2 regions of the Amorphus sp. 3PC139-8 genome follow, and region 1 is predicted to be linked to the other one. Evidence: predicted binding sites of a transcription regulator. Region 1 holds the regulator's gene; the other holds the start of a gene.

What was found. Region 1 encodes LexA, which represses DNA repair genes until DNA is damaged. Its sites were predicted from a motif close to TGTTCNNNNTGTGTTCNG; they were not measured.
Region 2: the regulator LexA is predicted to act here: its motif matches at 1,929-1,946, upstream of HNS03_RS09100 (YifB family Mg chelatase-like AAA ATPase).

Annotation. Positions count from the first base shown of each region.
Region 1 is NZ_JABJVY010000002.1:336,452-340,068, forward strand. Features, by position in the region: gene HNS03_RS03915 (ComEC/Rec2 family competence protein) at 1-1,335, shown strand, start outside; gene lexA (transcriptional repressor LexA) at 1,594-2,310, opposite strand; gene HNS03_RS03925 (TetR/AcrR family transcriptional regulator) at 2,646-3,284, shown strand; gene HNS03_RS03930 (enoyl-CoA hydratase/isomerase family protein) at 3,391-3,617, shown strand, end outside.
Region 2 is NZ_JABJVY010000007.1:140,987-144,603, reverse strand. Features, by position in the region: gene HNS03_RS09105 (Rne/Rng family ribonuclease) at 1-1,870, shown strand, start outside; gene HNS03_RS09100 (YifB family Mg chelatase-like AAA ATPase) at 2,006-3,535, shown strand.

The DNA.
Region 1 (3,617 bases):
TTCACGCTCATCCGCTTCGGCCTGGCCGCGCTGCCCTCGGTCGCGCTGACGTATCCGATCCGCAAATGGGCTGCTGCGGCGGCTCTTCTGGCCGGTTTCGTCTATCTGGTGCTGTCGGGCGGTGCGATCGCAACGCTAAGAGCCTTCGTCATGCTTGCGGTCGCCTTGGTGGCGATCCTGGCGGACAGGCCGGCGCTGACGCTGCGCTCGGTGGCCGTCGCGGCCCTGGTCGTCATGGCAATCGATCCCGCTGCGGTAATCGAGCCGGGCTTTCAGATGTCGTTTGCGGCTGTCATCGCTCTGGTCGCGGCCTATGAGTGGCTTGCCGGCCGGGAGCGCGTCCGCGATCCGCCCGCAAATTCCGGACGGATCCGGCGGATCGGCCGCTGGGGCGGACTGTGGATTGCCGGGCTGGCGCTCACCTCTCTCATCGCGGGGCTTGCGACCGGACCGATCGGGGCCTTTCACTTCCACCGGATCGCGCCGTTCGGACTTCTGGGCAATCTCCTGGCGATGCCGCTGGTGACGTTGGTCGTGATGCCGGCGGGCGTCGTCTCCGTGGCGCTCATGCCGCTTGGCCTCGATCCGATTCCGCTCACCGCGATGGGCTGGGGGCTCGACGGGGTCGTCGCGGTGGCTCACATGGTCGCGGATTTGAGCGCCGGGGCAGGGGCGGTCGGCCGGACTCCTGCTGTGGCTGTCCTCTCGATGGCAGCGGGCCTGTTGTGGCTGGCCTTGTGGACCACATCCTGGCGGTTTTTGGGAATCGGTGCGATTGCCGCCGGTCTCGCGTTCTTGCCGTTCGCTTCGCGCCCCGATGTGTTGATCGCCGATGACGGCCGCACGGTCGCCGTGCGTGGGGCGGATGGGCGTTTGCGCATCGCGGTCGCGCAAGGCGGTGCGTTCGTGGCGCGCATGTGGCTGGAAGCCGACGGCGATTCCCGCGCCGCGGACGATCCGAGCGTCAAGGCAGGCATTTTATGCGATGGGCTCGGCTGCACGCTGCCGCTGGTCCGCGGGCCGCCTGGCTCCGAGGCGGCGTCCTCCGTCAATACAGAGAGCCCGCACAGCTTGGGGATCCTGAACGGCAAGCTCGCCTTCGTGGAACGGCCGCAGGCCTTCCTGGAGGACTGCCAGCGCGCCACGATCCTGGTGACGCGACACACAGCGCCGCGCGATTGCACTGGACCACTCTTGGTGGTCGATCGGCGTAAGTTGATCGAAACCGGCGCGCTCGCGCTCAAGCGGATCGACGATCCACCCTTCTATCGCCTCACGCGCGGCCGTCCGAAGGTGCCACGCCCCTGGGATGCGCGTCCCGTGGTGCGCCGGTAGCGCTTTTGCCTTTGGCAAGCGCGCGTTGGAATCATTGCGCTCTTCTCGGAACCCCCAACGGCTCCAAGTGTTCGGTTCGAACGCGTTTCCGGATGGCGAACCGGCTTCCACTTCGCCTGGAAATGCTCTCGAACCTCTCCGCTCGGATGGACATATCCGAGCGACAAGAAACGCTCCAGATTCAATAGCTTGAGTATGTCCCGAAGGTCTTGGGCAGGGGAAGGCCGAGCACCGGTTCCGCCTTATTCGGGACATGCTCTAGTAGCTGCGAAACAGCGCCACCAGCCGGCCTTGAATCCGCACCTGGTCGGGGCCGAAGATCCGCGTCTCGTAGGCCGGGTTCGCAGCCTCCAGCGCGATCGACGCGCCCTTCCGGCGCAGCCGCTTCAAGGTCGCCTCTTCGTCATCCACCAGCGCCACGACGATGTCGCCATTATCGGCCGTGTCGGACTTCTTGATGACGACGGTGTCGCCATCCAGGATTCCGGCCTCGATCATGGAATCGCCGCGCACTTCCAACGCGAAATGCTCGCCGCCGCCCACGAGATCGGACGGCACGGTGATTTGATGGCTTTCCTGCTGGATCGCTTCGATCGGGACACCGGCGGCAATCCGGCCCATAACCGGGATCGACAGACCGTTGCCCGTGCTTTTCGGCTCGGGTGCCGGCGGTGGGGAGGCCGGTGCCTTGCCGCGCGACCCTTCGATGACGGCAGGGGAAAAGCCTTTGCTGCGTGGGGCCGCCAGCGAAGGACCAACCGATTCCGGCAGCCGGATCACTTCCAGCGCGCGTGCCCGGTTCGGTAGGCGGCGAATGAAGCCGCGCTCTTCCAGGGCCGTGATCAAACGGTGGATGCCGGACTTGGAGCGGAGGGCCAACGCCTCCTTCATTTCGTCGAACGACGGCGGGACCCCGGTTTCCTTCAACCGCTCATGAATGAACATCAAGAGCTCATGTTGCTTGCGGGTCAGCATCAGGTCGGTCCCACCCCTCGCTTGCAGCCAGCCAAGACGCGTACAAATCAGGAACGTAAGGTACGCGTTCCATATGTGTTCCGCAAGAGTTAATGTCCGGTTTCCGATGGATGGGGCGAAGCGCGAACAAGTGGCGGCGAAAGCCGGGCCTTTTGGAGATCGGCTAGTGGCACACTGTGCACCATTTTTCCCGGATGCTGTCAAAGGGTCGGCCGCGTCGGCGGTCACCGCGTAGCAGCCGGCCAGCCTAATCGTGCTGTGGCGGCATCGATTGACTGTTGTTTACTCGCGGGTATATTGCTTACGCTTAAGAAGGCGACATCGGAGCATTCCCCTTGGCCACCCTTTCGCCGCGCCAATCTCCCTGGTCCAATCGCGAGGCGCGCGAGAGGGAACGGGAGAGCAAGCGCGAGGCGGTGCTTGCGACCGCCGTTCAGTTCTTCAATCAGAAGGGTTTCCACGCGACCTCGCTGGACGACGTGGCGACGGCGCTGAACGTCACCAAGCCGACGATCTATCACTACTTTTCCAACAAGGATGAGATCCTGTTCGAGTGCGTGGGACGCGGGCTTTCGGCGCTGCGGGAGGCGGCCGACGCGGCTGCGGCCCGTGGCGGCAGCGGGATGGATCGCCTGCGCGCGCTGATGCGCGAATATGCGCTGGTGATGACCCAGGATTTCGGGATCTGCGTGACCCGGACCGCCGATGCCGAACTGGCGGAAGAAAGCCGGCTAAAATTTCGCGCCCTGAAACGGGAGATCGACGAGACCATTCGCGGCGTCGTGGAAGACGGCATGCGCGACGGCTCCATCGCGCAAGGCGACGCCCGCCTGATGACCTTCACCCTGTCGGGTTCGCTGAACTGGGTAGCGCGCTGGTACGACCCGAAGGGACCGATGTCAGCCTCGGAGATCGCAGACGGAGCGGTGTCGATGTTGGTCAACGGCCTTGCCCCGCGCGGGGAAGCGGTCTGAGCGCGGCGGGCAGGGGCCGACAGGTCAGCCTGCCGGATCTCAGGTCGACGGCAAGAACGAAAGTTCCGGACAAGGGGCTCGGAGTGTGAGGGAGGGCGAGGGCGCCATGAGCGAACCGATCAAGCTGACCATTGCGGACGGCGTTGCGGAGATGCGGTTCAACCGCCCGGACCAGCTGAACGCGCTGGATGGGGCCATGGCGCAAGCCTTTCAAGCCTGTGTCGAGACCGTGCTCGCCGAGCCGTCCGTACGCGTGATTTTGATGAGCGGTGCGGGACGTTCGTTCATGGCCGGTGGCGATCTGGCCGCGTTCCGGGCGGGCGAAGATAAGCC
Region 2 (3,617 bases), on a different contig from region 1:
AGGTATGGGCGTGATCCTGCGCACCGCCGGCGCAAGCCGCACCAAGGCGGAGATCCGGCGCGATTTCGAATATCTTCTGCGCATGTGGGAAAACGTGCGCGATCTGACGCTGAAATCGGTGGCGCCGACGCTCGTCTACGAGGAAGGCAGCCTGATCAAGCGGTCGATCCGCGACCTCTACAACAAGGACATCGACGAGATCCTCGTCCACGGCGAGGCCGCCTATCGCGAGGCGAAAGAGTTCATGCGCATGCTCATGCCGAGCCATGCCAAGAACGTGAAGCCCTATCGCGAGATCACGCCGATCTTCACCCGTTTCGGCGTGGAGGCGCAGCTCGATGCGATGTTCTCGCCGCAGGTGACTCTGCCGTCGGGCGGCTATATCGTGCTGAACCCGACGGAGGCCCTGGTCTCCATCGACGTGAACTCCGGCCGCGCCACGCGCGAGCACAACATCGAGGCGACCGCGCTCCAGACCAATCTGGAAGCCTCGGAGGAGATCGCCCGCCAGCTCCGGCTGCGCGACCTTGCCGGCCTGATCGTGATCGACTTCATCGACATGGAGGAGAAGCGCAACAACCGGTCGGTCGAGCGCAAGCTCAAGGAATGTCTGAAGGTCGATCGCGCTCGCATCCAGGTCGGCCGGATCTCGCACTTCGGCCTGTTGGAGATGTCGCGTCAGCGCATCCGCCAGGGCGTAGTGGAGAGCTCCACGACGCTCTGCGCCCATTGCCACGGCACCGGCATCGTGCGCTCCACCGATTCCGTGGCGCTCTATGTGCTGCGCGCGCTGGAAGATCATCTTCTGCGGACCGCGACCCATCATTTGACCGTGCGCACGCCGGTGGAGGTCGCGCTTTATATCCTGAACCAGAAGCGCCACCACCTGGCCGAGTTGGAAGCGCGCTTCGGGCTGACCGTGGCGATCGCGGCGGATGACAGCCTGGGCACCAAGCATTTGGAAATCGACAACCGCGAGCCGGTGGAGCGCGCGGAAGGCGAGGCTCCGCCCCAGGCGGTGATCGAGATCGAACCGGAGGTCCAAGAGGCTCCTGCACCGGCCCCGGCCGAACCGCAGCCGGCACAGGAGAGCGGAGACGGCAACCAGCGCCGCCGCAAGCGCCGCCGGCGCGGTCGCCGCAGCGGATCGGACGCCGAAGCCGACAGCGCACCTCAGGAGGCAACGGCCGACACCCCGCCCACCAATGCCGAGGAGACGACCGAAAGCGCGCAGGAGGAAGGCTCGGAAGAGACCGCCGAGGGCGCCGATCAGAGCGAGGCCGGGGCCGAGGACGACAACAAGCCGCGCCGCCGCCGTGGCCGTCGGGGCGGACGCCGCAATCGCCGGGAACGCGGCGAGGACGAAGCCGCGACCAGCGAGGACACCGAGGCGCAGGGCGAATCCGCACCGGCTGCCGACGCGACGGCCGCGACCGACGGCGCGCAGTCCGCGCCGGCCGAGATTGCCGACACCGAAGCGGACGGGGCCAAAGAGGCCGAGACCGAAGCCGCTTCCGCGGAGGACGAGAGGCCGGCTCCGGCCGCTGTCGCCGACGAATCCGTCGCGGAATCCGCTCAGGATGCAGTCGATGCGTCGGCGAAGGTCGAAGCGCCCGAAGCTGCTCCCAAGCCCGAGACGCCGGCGGAACCGGCGCCGAGCCTGGCCGGACCGGAGGAGAGCGAAGAGCCGGTCGAGGCCGCGTCCGATGAGGACAGCGGCACGGAGGAGACTGCGCAGGCGGCTCTGCATCCGATCCATGGCCCCACCGGTGGTGGCGAGCCCGCCGAAGCGGAGACGGGCGATGGCGCAGACGACGAGGACAAGCCTCGCGCCAAGCGCGGCTGGTGGCAGCGCCGGAGCTTCTTCTAGCCTCCAGGACGGCATTTCGAGGCGAAGCGGCGTGCGCTTCGCTTGGAAACGCCCGAATTGTTCACGTCTTGTTCTTGCCACACTTCGCCCGATCGACTACCCTGAATTGCGGTTCGGGCGAAGAGGGGTGGCAAGATGGTGTCCCACGTGACCACGGTGGCCTTTCAGGGCGTCGAGGCGGTGCCGGTCGACGTGCAGGTCCAGATCGGACCGGGGGCGGTCGCCTTCACCATCGTCGGCCTGCCGGACAAAGCCGTAGCGGAAAGTCGCGAGCGGGTGCGTTCCGCCCTGATAGCATCCGGGCTATCGCTCCCGCCCAAGCGCATCACGGTCAATCTCGCTCCCGCCGACCTGCCCAAGGAAGGCAGTCACTACGATCTGCCGATCGCCGTCGGGTTGATGGCCGCAATGGGGGTGCTGCCGGCGGACCAGGTGCTCGACTATGTGGTGCTCGGCGAGCTCTCGCTTGACGGAACCATCGCGCCCGTCGCCGGCGTCCTGCCGGCGGCAATCGGCGCCAACGCCCTCTCCAAGGGCCTGATCTGCCCGTCCGCATCCGGCCCCGAGGCGGCCTGGGCTTCCGGCGACATGGCGATCCTCGCCCCGCGCAGCCTGATCGCGCTCGCCAATCATTTCAAAGGCACACAGGTGCTATCGCGACCGGATCCGAAGATCCGCGACGAGGCCCTGCCGCAAGGGGACCTCGCCGACGTCAAGGGTCAGGAAACCGCCAAGCGCGCGCTCGAAATCGCCGCGGCCGGTGGGCACAATCTCCTGATGGTCGGCCCGCCCGGCGCCGGCAAGTCGATGCTGGCGCAACGCCTGCCCACTATCCTGCCCGCTCTGTCGCCACGGGAACTGTTGGAAGTTTCCATGGTGCAGTCGATTGCGGGGCAGCTCGCCGAAGGGCGCCTGTCGAGCCGGCGGCCGTTTCGCGCGCCGCACCATTCCGCCTCCAGCGCGGCCATGGTTGGTGGCGGAATCCGGGCGCGGCCGGGCGAGGCGTCCCTGGCCCATCTCGGCGTGCTCTTTCTCGACGAATTGCCGGAGTTCGCGCCCCAGGTGCTCGACGCCTTGCGCGAACCGCTAGAGACCGCCCGGGCCGTGATCGCGCGCGCCAACCATCGGGTCAGCTATCCCGCGCAATTCCAGCTCGTTTGCGCCATGAACCCGTGCCGATGCGGCTACTATGGTGAGCCCGGCCATCAGTGCCGGCGCGGGGACCGCTGCGCCGCAGACTATCAGGCCCGCCTCTCCGGCCCGTTCCTGGACAGGATTGATGTGCGGATCGATGTCGCCGCCGTCACGGCCGCCGATCTCGCGCTACCCGCGCCCACGGAAGGCTCGCGGGAAGTCGCCGCCCGCGTGAGTGCGGCCCGGACCCGCCAGGCCGATCGCTTCGCGGCCTTGAATGTCCCGATGCGCACCAACGCCGAATGCGGTCCGTCGCTGATTGAAGAGATCGCCACGCCGGATACGGACGGCGCCCGGCTGCTTGCGGATGCGGCCGAGGCGATGCGCTTATCGGCCCGTGGCTATCACCGGGTGTTGAAGGTCGCCCGCACGCTGGCGGACCTCGACGAGTCGGATCGAGTGCGCCGGGTGCACCTGGCCGAAGCCCTGGCCTATCGCCAGTCCGGCCCACGGCTCGCGATGGCGGCGTGAAACGGTCGGATGGTTCCATCTGAGCGGAAGGGCTTGAGGCGAAGGAACACACCTCTGCTGGCCGCGCCCGCGCAGCCGCGAG